Regions from separate parts of the Pandoraea apista genome, predicted to be linked through region 1. Evidence: predicted binding sites of a transcription regulator. Region 1 holds the regulator's gene; the other holds the start of a gene.
What was found. The regulator NrdR, encoded in region 1, represses ribonucleotide reductase genes. The targets are predictions, from matches to a motif close to CACNANATNTNGTG.
Positions count from the first base shown of each region.

Region 2: the regulator NrdR is predicted to act here: its motif matches at 4,287-4,300, upstream of AT395_RS03375 (ribonucleoside-diphosphate reductase subunit alpha).

Region 1 covers NZ_CP013481.2:1,748,769-1,755,432, reverse strand. Annotated here, with positions in the region: gene AT395_RS08160 (autotransporter family protein) at 1-1,784, opposite strand, end outside; gene nrdR (transcriptional regulator NrdR) at 2,684-3,166, opposite strand; gene glyA (serine hydroxymethyltransferase) at 3,185-4,432, opposite strand; ZMP/ZTP riboswitch at 4,531-4,638, opposite strand; gene AT395_RS08145 (zinc-dependent alcohol dehydrogenase family protein) at 4,670-5,680, opposite strand; gene AT395_RS08140 (LysR family transcriptional regulator) at 5,801-6,664, shown strand, end outside.
Region 2 covers NZ_CP013481.2:723,345-730,008, forward strand. Annotated here, with positions in the region: gene ffh (signal recognition particle protein) at 1-1,113, opposite strand, end outside; gene AT395_RS03355 (cytochrome C assembly family protein) at 1,226-2,110, shown strand; gene AT395_RS03360 (PP0621 family protein) at 2,117-2,413, shown strand; gene AT395_RS03365 (DUF1269 domain-containing protein) at 2,589-3,101, shown strand; gene ampD (1,6-anhydro-N-acetylmuramyl-L-alanine amidase AmpD) at 3,565-4,164, shown strand; gene AT395_RS03375 (ribonucleoside-diphosphate reductase subunit alpha) at 4,540-6,664, shown strand, end outside.

The DNA of each region.
Region 1 (6,664 bases):
ATCTTCGCGCCTGTTTCAGACGCGTACGTGCCCACCTCGAGCTTGTTCATGCCCAGATTCAACGTACCGGCATTCGTCAACTCGGTCACGCCCGTTACGTCCTGATTCAGCGCGACCGTACCTTCTGCCGCGATGCTCACCGTGCCGGCACCCAACGCATTGACGTGAGCAGCCGTGAGCATGCCCGCCTCAACGGCGATCATCGACACGTCGCTCTGGCCCGCGGTGAGTGTCAAATTACCAGTGCCAACCTTGGTCAATCTCACGCCTTCGTATTCAGCCAGCTCCTGTGCATCATCGCCATTCGCGAGTTGAGCGCGCATTTTCATGCTGGCATCCAAAGGTACTTCTTGACTATTGAGAATGCGTCCCTCGAACACGTCATCCTGATTCAAGGAGCCAAGCGTGGCGTGGGTGTCTTCGGCGAGCAGATCGCCGCGACCAGACAGTGAACCGATTGTGATTTCTCCGTCGAGATGCCTACGCCCTTCGGGTCCTTCGATATTTGAAACATCAAACACGCCCCCACTCATACGAATGCGTGCGTTATCCGCCGTGGTGTTGCCCTTTGCAATCACCGTTCCTCGATTCTCGAGTTGCAGTGATTCCAACGCCGTATCGCTAAACATCACGACAGCACCTTGTGCATTCAAGATCGTTGCCTTGCCAGCGCTTGAGTTCACAATCTCCAGAACGTTCGCGTTATCGATACTCAGATTCTCCAGATTGGTGTCGTGGATCGTCACGTGGCCGTCGCCGTCGTTCGAGATGCGAGCGTTTCCGCCAGCAGCCCCAAAAAACTCGGTAGTGCCCAGATTCGTCAAGTGCATTTTCTCGAGCTGCGTATCGCTCGCAGTGAACTCACCCTCGGCGCCATTAATTACGCTACTGGTACCCATCGTCGAGCTGTCAACTACGAGCCTGCCAGCGTTCTGGATCGACGCACTGCCGGCGTGTGCGTCGTCGAAATGCACCGTTCCATCATTCACCATGATGGTGCTGGCGCCGGCACTGGAGCCCTCCTCGAATCGCAGTTGAGCGCCCGTGGCGATTGCGATCGCAGCATTTTGAGCGCTTGTGCCTGCAAGAAACCGAATCACCCCCGGCTCTTCATCGATTTTCCCGCCCGTCCCGAAAGCGCCAGCGACGACTTCCTCCGCGCTCGCACCGCTTCCGGCGATCAGAACTACGTGCCGTGCAGCAGGATCGATCCCTTTGCCCCCCTTTTCAAAATTGAGCGATCCGCTGTTCCCAACGGCCACGGCCAGTTCGCCGGCGCCTTCAAGCCCCTGATTAACGTTCAGATACCCTTCAATAACGCCCACCAGGTGAGTCACATCTTTCGCCACTCGAATCGTGCCTACGTCGCGTTCGTGACCATTCGCCCCATCGATCGCATCCGATACGGCACCTGAGCGCTTCGTGATATCGAGTACGGTTTCCTTGCCGATCTGGCTCGCCCCGTCGGGGTAGCCCTCGTCGAAATGCGCGTTAAATAGATTGTTGTTACCCCACGTCAGTGCGGCAGCGCTGCCGTTTTGCGAAGACGCCACCAACTCCTTGGTATTGGCCATAAGCTTGAAAGTCGCTTCGTCCGCATTATTGAGTGCATCGAAACGTGCATTCAGCGCAGTCTTCTTCGCGCCGACACTCAGCGCCTCATCGGCGCTCTTAAGAGCTTCGGCATTATTTTTCAGGAACACATCGAACTGCCCGCGCGCTCTTTCAAACTCGTCCGAACCGGCGTCCATGACCTTCTGGATTTCCCGTTTGACATTTTCCATATCCGCCACCCGCAAATCGAGCAACCACCCTTCAATTTCCCGACCTCCCCCTTTCAAATCGGCAATTAATTTATCAGCCACCTCAGACAAATTCGCCATTTCTTTCTTGTAATCAATTTCACTGGCAATATCTTTAGTTTTCGAGTAAATATTCAAACGAACCGTTTTCAACGAACTCTGACTATTAGCCTTTTCAAGCTTCTCCTGATACTCATCCGTCAGCCTTTGCAGTCGGTCGCTCATTCTCTTCGCGACATTACTTTTTTCCTCGCTCCACGCCGCCGCCTCACTCTCAATGACGTTCTCCGCTTGCGCAGGCATGCTCATCGCCGCGAGCATCGTCGCGACCGCCAGACAGATCTTGGATTGACGAAGCGTTTGCGACGTCTGAAATTTGCTTTTCATTCGATAACCTCAATAGAATTCTTCACGACGGCAAATCACCTAATCGCGACAACAACAGCGGTGCCTCACCGCGAAGTGGCGAATTCTAAATAGATGTCATCGAAAATAATTAGATCTGATGGCTTTTTGGTAAATACCCCAAAAAACCCGGACATCTAAAATTGCGAATAATCCTATTATTTTTAATTAAATTTCAGATGAAACATCCCAAATCAACCACTCAATCAACACCAACATCCCAAAATAAACGCGCAATTAGGTACGCACGCAACGTTGCAGAGCCGCAATGAAGTGATTTCCCATTGGCGTTTTTGGCGCTGCGAGGCGTCACATTTTCGTCATCGCGCAGGCGTGTCACCTCAAACCGCGCGGGCATAAAAAAACCCGTCGCGCCCTTTCGGGCACGACGGGTTTTCCGTCATTCATTGCGTCGGAGGTGGCCTCACGGCCTCCATTGACGCTCACACGCGCTGTTGTCGCCTCCCCCTAGCGATTCAACCCACCGGCTTACGCTTAGGCTTGATATCGGTGCTGTCGATCTCCTCGAGCACATCGCGGAACTCGGCGATATCTTCGAAGCTTCGATACACCGACGCAAAGCGAATATAGGCGATCTTGTCCAACCGCTTCAACTCGCGCATCACAAGCTCGCCAATACGCTGGCTCATCACTTCACGCTCCGCACCGGCCAGCAGCTTGTACTCGATGCGCGCAATTGCAGCATCCATCGCTTCGGCGCTCACCGGGCGCTTGCGAATCGCCAGTTGCATACTGGCGCGCACTTTCGCGCGGTCGTACTCGGCGCGGCTGCCATCTTTCTTGACGACCGCCGGCATCGCCAGCTCGACGCGTTCGTAGGTGGTGAAACGCTTGTCGCACGACGGGCATTTCCGGCGCCGCCGGATGGCAGCGCCGTCTTCCGCTTCACGCGAGTCGATGACCTGCGTGTCGTCGTGCCGGCAGAACGGGCAGCGCATGTGTGCGGGGCTCTCGGCTTAGCCGTAGACCGGGAAACGCTTGGTCAACTCAGCCACTTGTGCACGCACACGGGCCAGGTTTTCAGCGTCTTCCGGGTTGTCGAGCACGTCGGCGATCAAGTTACCGACGAGTTCCGCTTCGGCTTCCTTGAAACCGCGCGTGGTCATGGCCGGCGAGCCCAGGCGCACACCGCTCGTCACGAACGGCTTCTCCGGGTCGTTCGGAATCGCGTTCTTGTTGACGGTGATATGCGCCTCGCCCAGCGCGGCTTCCGCTGCCTTGCCAGTGATGTTCTTGGCACGCAAGTCGACCAGCATGACGTGCGATTCGGTGCGGCCCGACACGATACGCAGGCCGCGCTTGACCAGCGTTTCGGCCATCACGCGAGCGTTCTTTGCAACTTGTTCCTGATAGGCCTTGAATTCCGGCGAGGCAGCTTCCTTGAACGCGACAGCCTTACCGGCAATCACGTGCATGAGCGGACCACCCTGAATGCCCGGGAAGATCGCCGAGTTGATCGGCTTCTCGAACTCGGCCTTCATCAGGATCACGCCACCGCGCGGGCCGCGCAGGCTCTTGTGCGTGGTCGTGGTCACGAAGTCGGCGTGGGGCACCGGGTTCGGGTACACGCCAGCGGCGATCAGACCGGCGTAGTGCGCCATGTCGACCATGAAGTACGCACCAACCGACTTGGCGATCTTCGACATGCGCTCGAAGTCGATCTTCAGGGCGAAGGCCGATGCGCCCGCCACGATCATCTTCGGCTTGTGTTGCTGCGCGAGCTTCTCGGCAGCGTCGTAATCGATGTCTTCTTGCTCGTTCAGGCCGTAGCTCACCACGTTGAACCACTTGCCCGACATGTTGACCGGCGAACCGTGCGTGAGGTGACCGCCGTGCGCGAGGCTCATGCCCATGATCGTGTCGCCCGGCTTGAGCATGGCGAAATACACACCCTGGTTGGCCTGCGAGCCCGAGTTCGGCTGCACGTTCGCGGCTTCCGCACCGAACAGCGCCTTCACACGATCGATGGCCAGTTGCTCAACGATATCGACGTACTCGCAACCACCGTAATAGCGCTTGCCCGGATACCCTTCCGCATACTTGTTGGTCAGTTGCGAGCCCTGCGCTTCCATCACGGCCGGGCTGGTGTAATTTTCCGAAGCAATCAGCTCGATGTGATCTTCCTGACGCTGATTTTCTTTCTGAATCGCGGCCCAGACGTCGGGATCGACGGCGGCAACGGTAGATTTCGATTTGTCGAACATGGCGGTTCCGTTGAATTGAACAGGTTTTCCGGGAGGGGATGCTGCGGCGCGCCTTCCTTTGTGCTTCGGAAGACGATAGACAGGGCAGCACCAACCATCACGGCTGCCCAGGCGAACGGCAAATAAGACCCCGGCGCTTCCCGGTGGGTTGATCCACCTCGGGCGCACAAGGCTGTGCACCCTAATCGCCAGTCACGCGGGGTTTGTGGCGTCGATAGTTTATGCGAGCTTTTGATGTTAGGCAACCGGCCCGGCCAACCGCACGACCACCTTGCCGAATGCCCCCCGGCGCAGGTGCGCCAGCGCCTTGTCGACGTCGGCGAAATCGTAGACAGCGTCGACCACCGGCGCGATGCCGTGGCGGTCGATCGCTGCCACCAGGGCTTCCAGCCCGTCCCGGTGCCCCACCCCAATGCCCTGAATGTGGGCACGTTTGAGCAACACTGGGTATACCGGCAGTTGCAGCGTGTCCCCGCCCAGCATGCCGATAACCGAGACCTTGCCGCCCGGGGCGAGCGCCGTCATCGTCTCCCGCATATCGCCCCCCGCCAGTTCCAGCACCTGCTCGACACCCCGGCCCTGCGTCAGTTCGAGCACCTCTTGTGCCCAGCCCTCACGCCGCCGCACGCCATGGGTAACGCCCAACGCCGCCACCCGGGCAAGTTTCGCTTCGCTCCCGCTCGTGACAATGACTTTCGCGCCATGAGCCAGCGCGAGTTGTGCGCCGAACAGCGCTACGCCCCCCGTCCCGATCAACAACACCGTCTCGCCGGCCGCCAGCTTGCGGCCGGTACCGAACAGCGCAAACCATGCCGTGAGTCCTGCGCAAGTCAGCGTTGAGGCAGCCACATCGTCGAGCGTCTCGGGCGCATGCACCAGCGACGCCTCGTGGAATACGGCGTATTCGCGCAACACCCCCTGCAAGGTTCCGCCGAAGATTTCCAAGCCCTCCGGCGCCCGCTCGCCGCCGATCCACCGGTCCCAGAACGTATTGACGACACGCTCGCCCACGACAACGCGGGTCACGCCCGCGCCAACGGCCACAACCTCGCCTGCCATATCCGACCCCGGCACGAACGGAAACGTCACCGGCAACCCCATGCCCGTATCGATCATCAACGCGTCGCGGTAATTGAGCGATACCGCGCCCACTTTCACCAGCACCTCGCCCGGGCCCGGCTGCGGAATGTCTACACCCACTCGCTCAAGGGCCGCTTCACCCAGCGTCGCCATTTGCCATTGCTGCATCGTTGTCATTGCCAAGTCCTTTTGCCGATTTGAAATGCCCGGTACACCGGGTAGACATCGTCAGCTTATTGGAGAATACTCAGCGGCAGTGTTGGCACTTTTTCCACAAATTGGCGACTTATGGGAACCAATGAGATCTATACGCCAGACCGGCTATCAGGCATTTCCGCCTTCGTGGCCGCCGCCGATGCCGGTAGTTTTTCGGGCGCCGCACAACGGCTGCACCTGACACGCTCGGCCGTCGCCAAACGGGTGGGCCGGCTGGAAGCGCGGCTGGGCGTGCGCCTGTTTCATCGCACCACACGCAACCAGCATCTGACCGACGAGGGGCAGACCTTCTATCAACGCTGCACGAAGGTGCTGGCGGAGCTGTCGGAAGCCGAAAATGAACTGAGCGCCGGCTCGCAAACGCCGATGGGCAAGCTCCGGGTGACCATGCCGGTACAGATCGGCCGGCAGTGCATCGCCCCCGTCTTGCTGGGGCTGGCCCGCACCCACCCGCAGTTACGGTTGGAAATGGCGTTCAGCGACCGGCGAGTCGACCTGATCGAAGAAGGCTATGACCTCGCCGTGCGCAGTGGTCATCTCGACGACACGCCCGGGCTCAAGGCCCGTTCGCTGGGCGAACAAACGATGGTGCTATGCGCCTCGCCCGCGTATCTCGCCGAGCGCGGTACGCCACAGACCCCGGCTGACCTCGCCGCACACGAACGGTTGATGTACGGACGCAACGGCAGTCTCTATGAATGGACCGCGTTGTCGATGGTGCACGAAGCGCGCCGGGCACCGCGCTTCGTGCTCGACGACCTCGTCACGCTGGTCGACGCCGCAGAACAAGGACTCGGCATTATCTGTGTTCCGCATTGGGTCGCCGCGCACTCACTGTGCACCGGCAGACTTCAGCGATTGTTGACGCAGGTGTACGCGCCCGCCACGCCGCTGCATTTGGTCTGGCCCGACACGCGGCATCCGTCGCCGAAACTG
Region 2 (6,664 bases), 1.0 Mb from region 1:
ATCCATATTGGTCTGACTGGCAGCCGCCTGGAATTGGGCGGGCAGCTTGTCCATGAGCGACGACAGGCCGCCCATCTTCTTCATCTGGCCGATCTGCGCCTTGAAGTCGTTCAGATCGAAGTCGCCGCCTTTCTTGACCTTGTCGGCGAGCTTTTGCGCGGCCTGGACGTCAACGCCGCGTTGGGCTTCCTCCACCAGCGCGAGAATGTCGCCCATGCCGAGAATCCGGTTCGCCATGCGATCCGGGTGGAAGACTTCGAGGCCGTCGAGTTTTTCGCCCACGCCGACGAACTTGATCGGCTTGCCGGTAATGTGACGCACCGACAGCGCCGCACCGCCGCGCGAATCGCCGTCGAGCTTGGTGAGCACCACGCCGGTGAGCGGCAGCGCGTCGTTGAAGGCGCGGGCGGTGTTCACGGCGTCCTGACCGAGCATGGCGTCGACCACGAACAGCGTTTCAATCGGCTTCAGCTCGGCGTGCAGGGCGCTGATTTCCTGCATCATCACTTCGTCGATACCCAGACGACCGGCCGTGTCGACGAGCAGCACCTCATGGTGATGGCGACGAGCCCAGTCGACAGCTGCGCGCGCGATGTCCACCGGCTTCTGATCGGGTTGCGACGGGAAGAAGTCCGCGTCGACCTGCTGCGTCACCGTCTGCAACTGAGCGATAGCGGCGGGGCGGTAGACGTCGGTGGAAACCGTAAGGACTTTCTTCTTCTGGGCGCGCAGCAGCTTGGCGAGCTTACCGACGGTGGTTGTCTTGCCTGCGCCCTGCAGACCGGCCATGAGGATGATGGCGGGCGGCGTGGTCGCGAGGTTGAGTTCGGCGGCGCGGCCTTCGTAGTCGCCGCCCATGAGCGCGGTCAGTTCGCGCTGCACCACGCCCACGAGCGCCTGGCCCGGCGAGAGGCTGGAAATGACCTCTTCGCCCAGTGCCTTTTCCTTCACCTTGGCGATGAAATCCCGGACCACCGGCAGCGCGACGTCGGCCTCGAGCAGGGCGAGACGTACCTCACGCAGCATTTCCTGCGTGTTGGCCTCGGTCAGGCGAGCTTCGCCGCGCAGCGTCTTGACGACCTTGGCGAGGCGCGTAGTGAGATTGTCGAGCATGAAACGTATCCTGTAAGACTCGCAGTGGCCCCGGTGGCCTGCCTCGCGTCCCCGGCGGGGACGGTGGCGGGTACGGCAGCGCGCCCGTCATGGGCTGGTGTAAACTTCAAATATGACTATTTTACTGTATGCGCTGACCGCCATCCTTTACGCCGGGTTGGCGGTTTGTTCGTGGCAAGGTTATCGGCGCGATGCCGCGCTCGCTATGGCGGGCGGGCAAGTCGCGCCTGCGCCGGTCGCGGGCACGCCCTCGCGCTGGCCGATGCAGCTCTCGCTGTTCGCCGTGCTGCTGCTGCATGGGGTGTTGCTGCATCAGACAATCTTCCGCGCAGACAGCATGCACTTCGGTTTTGCGTACATGCTCTCGGCCATGCTGTGGCTCTCGGTCGGCATTTACTGGATCGAGAGTTTCTTCTTTCCGCTCGACAGCCTGCGACTAATGGTCACCCCCGTGGCTGCCGTCGCCTGTTTGTTGCCGATGATTTTTCCGGATGTGCGCATTCTCGGTTTTGCCGCAGATCCGATTTTCAAGGCGCACTTCATCATTGCCAACATGGCCTACGGTCTGTTCGCACTGGCGGCGTTGCACGCGCTGCTGATGATTTACGCCGAGCGGCAACTGCACCCGTCGCGCAGCACCGAGGCGACCGGCTGGCTCTCGCGCTGGCTTGAGACGCTGCCGCCGCTGCTGACGATGGAAAAATTGCTGTTCCGGTTGATCGGTGCCGGGTTCGTATTGCTGACCCTGACGCTGATCTCGGGCGTGATGTTCTCCGAGGCGCTCTTCGGACGCGCGGTGCGCATCGATCACAAGACCGTGTTTGCGGTGGTGTCGTGGCTGATGTTCGGCGCGGTGCTGCTGGGCCGGCACTTCTACGGGTGGCGCGGTAAGGTCGCGCTGCGTTGGGTTCTGGCGTCGTTCGTGGCGCTTTTGCTGGCGTATGTCGGCTCTCGCTTCGTGCTTGAGGTGGTGCTGCATCGCATGACGGAGACTTGAAGCGCGATGCGCAATATTTTGTTGTTACTGGTGTTGTTGGTGGCTGGCACATGGTGGATGCGGCACAACGAGCGCAAGCGCAATATCGAGCGCAACGAACGCAACGAGCGCATGCGTCAGCCCCCGGCGGGCGATCCGCGCAAGACGGTGCACGAAGCCCTGCCGCCCGCCGAGCGCATGGTGCAATGCACCGAGTGCGATACCTATCTTCCCGAGAGTGAAGCCATCGGCGGTGCAGGCGGCAAACACTTTTGCAGCGCCGCGCACCGTGACGCCTATCTGACGCGCGAACACCGCGCCTGAGACCCGCTGCGCAGTCAGGCTGCGCAGCAATGTCGACATCCTCCCTCGTCTTTGGCATGGCCTCTAAACGGGTCGCCTTGCGCATGCCTGTCGCATGCACTAAAACACAGTAACCGGCTCTGTATAAAAGAACCATAACAACAGGGACGAGACGACAGGAGGGCGCAATATGCTAATGCGCAGACGGATGTATTTTCTTCTTCCCGATCTGGCCAGTGCTCAACGCACGATGAGCGATTTGCTGCTCGCCCGGATCGAGGAACGTCACATCCACTTCATGGCACGTGACGAAATGGACCTGGAGGGACTGCACGAGGCTAACCTGCTACAGACTTCCGATATCGTGCACGGCGCAGAGGCCGGGCTTGTGATCGGTGGCTTCTGTGGTTTGGCGGTCGGTGCAGTCGCGGCGTTTTTCCCCATCGTGGGCACACGTCCCCAATGGGAATTGATGATCGTGACCGCCCCCCTCGGCGCGCTCTTCGGCGCCTGGGTGTCGAGCATGATCGGTGTCTCGGTGCCGAACTCGCGGCTCAAGGCATTTCGCGAGCCACTCGAGCGCGGCATGATCCTGCTGATGGTGGACGTGCGCGACTCGCGGGTGGATGAGATTCGCGAGATGCTCAAGGAGCATCACCCCGAAGCGCATATGGAAGGGATAGAAGCCGCAATTCCGGCGTTTCCGTAATCGATGGCAACCTGCGAGGGAATCGTATCGAAAGCGAAAAACGGGTTGGCGCAGGAGAAGTGTCTTACCGGCCGGCAACGGCCAATAGCGTCGCACCTGTGAGCGGCGCGGGGTGGTGCGCGTGCCGTATGGCACGAGTACGACGCCATCCCAGGGCGTGGTCACGCCCACGGAAGCCTCTCGGCCAAGTTCGGCGGGAGGCTTCTTCTTTGAGCATTCCATTTCCTTATTGTGCGGTGGCCGACAGGTGCCCGGCGGCGTATGATATTTGCACTCGCTGCCTGCGTTCGGCACACCGGGCGCGCCTTCGGCGTCGTTGCGCCAAGTGGGCTACAATGGCGCCCCTCGCTCCACGGGAGTTCACTGTGCCCGTCATGCTCCAGTCATCTGCGTCCCCTATTGTTGCGCTCCGATCGTCCGGTCGCGTCGAGACCTGCGCGTGTCCGATGCTGCGAGGTCGCGCATGAACGCACCGGACCAACGCCTGCCGCTTACGCTCGACGCCGACGGATGGGTGCGCGAAGCCGAGCGTCTGCCATCGCCCAATTTCGACATGCGGCCCGATGGCATGCCGACGGACCTGCTCGTGGTGCACAACATCTCGTTGCCGCCCGGGCAGTTCGGCGGCGACGAGATCGCGGCGTTCTTTCAGAATCGACTCGACCACGACGCGCATCCGTTCTTCGATGAGATTCGCGGCGTGCACGTCTCGTCGCACTTTCTGGTGCGGCGCGATGGTGCATTGCAGCAGTTCGTGTCGTGCGATGCGCGGGCGTGGCATGCGGGCGCGTCGTCGTTCGAGGGTCGTACACGCTGCAATGATTTTTCCATCGGCGTTGAGCTTGAAGGGACCGACGACGTGCCGTTCACGGCCGCGCAGTACGCAACGTTGGCGGCGCTTACGCGCGCGTTGCTTGAGCGTTATCCGATTCAAGCCGTGGCCGGACATGCCGATATAGCACCGGGCCGGAAGACGGATCCGGGCCCGCATTTCGAGTGGCAGCGATTGCGCCGGATGGCGGGTCTGAGCCCCGAGGCGCTGCCGTTTCAGCGAACCGCTTAATCCCCATCCGGGGACAGGTTTTGCTTGACACGGCGATGCCACGGGCCTCCCCGGCGAGCAAAATTTTTGGGTTTGCGGAGTGCGTCATCTCCACTATACTTAGTGCAAATTCCGGTGCCGACCACTACATCTAGTGGTTGATGTCAGGTTCGGCACAGAATGCAATCACCATCAATACCGTGTTTGTCCTGCGGCGTTTTGTGGGGCGGCACAGCAGCAAAGCCGTGCAGCGGACACCTCGAACCCTTGGCCGTCCGTCGGTCGTGCGGTGTTCAGCACTTCGCTCCATCGGCGCCCCCAGGGCGCATATTTACCGGCTGTAAAACTGGTAGAGACGCGCTAACAGCACCATCTCATTGGAACGGGAGTTTTTACATGCAGACTAACGAAAACCTCACCCGCCCGAACCCGACGCCCGCCGCGAATGCCGGCAGTGGCACGGGTGCGTCGGCGCCCCAGACGACGGGCGCATTCGAGCCGGCCACCAACGCCGACTTCAAAGTGATTCGACGCAACGGCGCGGTGGTGGGTTTCGAGCCGTCGAAGATCGCGATCGCCGTGACCAAGGCGTTCCTGGCCGTGAACGGCGGTCAAGGTGCGGCTTCGGCGCGCGTACGCGAACTCGTGGAGCAATTGACGGAGAACGTTGTGCGCGCATTGGTGCGCAGCCGCCCGAACGGCGGTACGTTCCATATCGAAGACATTCAGGATCAGGTCGAACTCGCGCTCATGCGCGCAGGCGAACACAATGTGGCCCGTGCCTACGTGCTGTATCGCGAGAAGCGTTCGCAAGAGCGCGCTCACGCGATCGAGACCACGCAGGAAGCCGCAACGCCCGACGCGCCGGTGCTGCGCGTGACCGACAACGGGGTGACGCGTGCGCTCGACATGAGCGTGTTGCGCGGCGTGGTGCAAGCCGCGTGCGAAAACCTTGGCGATGAAGTCGACGCCGAACCGATCCTGACCGAGACCATCAAGAATCTGTACGACGGCGTGCCGCTGTCGCAGGTCTACGATTCGGCGATCCTCGCCTCGCGTACCCTCATCGAGAAGGAACCGGCGTACAGCCTGGTCACGGCCCGTATTCTGATGCACACGATCCGCCGCGAAATCCTCGGCGAGGAAGTGCCGCAGGGCGAAATGGCGGCTCGCTACGTCGAGTACTTCCCGCGTTTCATCAAACAGGGTGTCGAAGCCGAACTGCTCGACGAGCAACTGCTCTCGTTCGATCTGGCCAAGCTGGGTGCCGCGCTCGACGCATCGCGCGACCTGCAATTCAACTACCTCGGCCTGCAAACGCTGTACGACCGCTACTTCCTGCACATCGACGGCCATCGCATCGAAATGCCGCAGGCGTTCTACATGCGGGTTGCCATGGGCCTGGCGCTGAACGAAGTCGAGCGCGAAGCGCGTGCGATCGAGTTCTACCAGATCCTGTCGAGCTTCGACTTCATGAGCTCGACGCCGACGCTGTTCAACTCGGGCACGCGTCGCTCGCAGCTTTCCTCGTGCTACCTGACGACCGTCTCGGACGATCTGGAAGGGATCTACGAGGCGCTCAAGGAAAACGCACTGCTCTCGAAGTTCGCCGGCGGTCTGGGCAACGACTGGACGCAGGTTCGCGCGCTCGGCTCGCACATCAAGGGCACGAACGGCAAGAGCCAGGGTGTGGTGCCGTTTCTGAAGGTGGTCAACGACACGGCCGTGGCCGTGAATCAGGGCGGCAAGCGCAAGGGCGCAGTCTGCGCGTACCTGGAAACGTGGCACCTGGACATCGAAGAATTCCTGGAACTGCGCAAGAACACGGGCGACGATCGCCGTCGTACGCACGACATGAACACGGCGAACTGGATTCCCGACCTGTTCATGAAGCGCGTGATGGAAGGTGCCGAGTGGACGCTGTTCTCGCCGTCGACCTGCCCGGATCTGCACGACAAGTACGGCAAGGCTTTCGAACAGGCTTACACGGCTTACGAAGACAAGGCCGCGCGCGGCGAGATCAAGCTGTTCAAGAAGGTGCCGGCGCAGGCGCTCTGGCGCAAGATGTTGGGCATGCTGTTCGAAACCGGCCACCCGTGGATCACGTTCAAGGACCCGTGCAACATCCGCTCGCCGCAGCAACACGTGGGCGTGGTGCACTCGTCGAACCTGTGCACGGAAATCACGCTCAACACGAGCGAGACCGAAATCGCCGTGTGTAACCTCGGCTCGGTGAACCTCGTGGCTCACCTGAAGCAGACGGCCAACGGCTACGAACTGGATCACGAAAAGCTGCAACGCACCATTCGTGTGGCAATGCGCATGCTCGATAACGTCATCGACATCAATTACTACGCGGTGGCGAAGGCGCGCAATTCGAACCTGCATCACCGTCCGGTGGGCATGGGCATCATGGGCTTCCAGGACTGCCTGCACCTGCTGCGCACGCCCTACGCGTCGAACGACGCGGTCGAATTTGCCGACCGTTCGATGGAAGCCGTTTGCTACTACGCTTACTGGG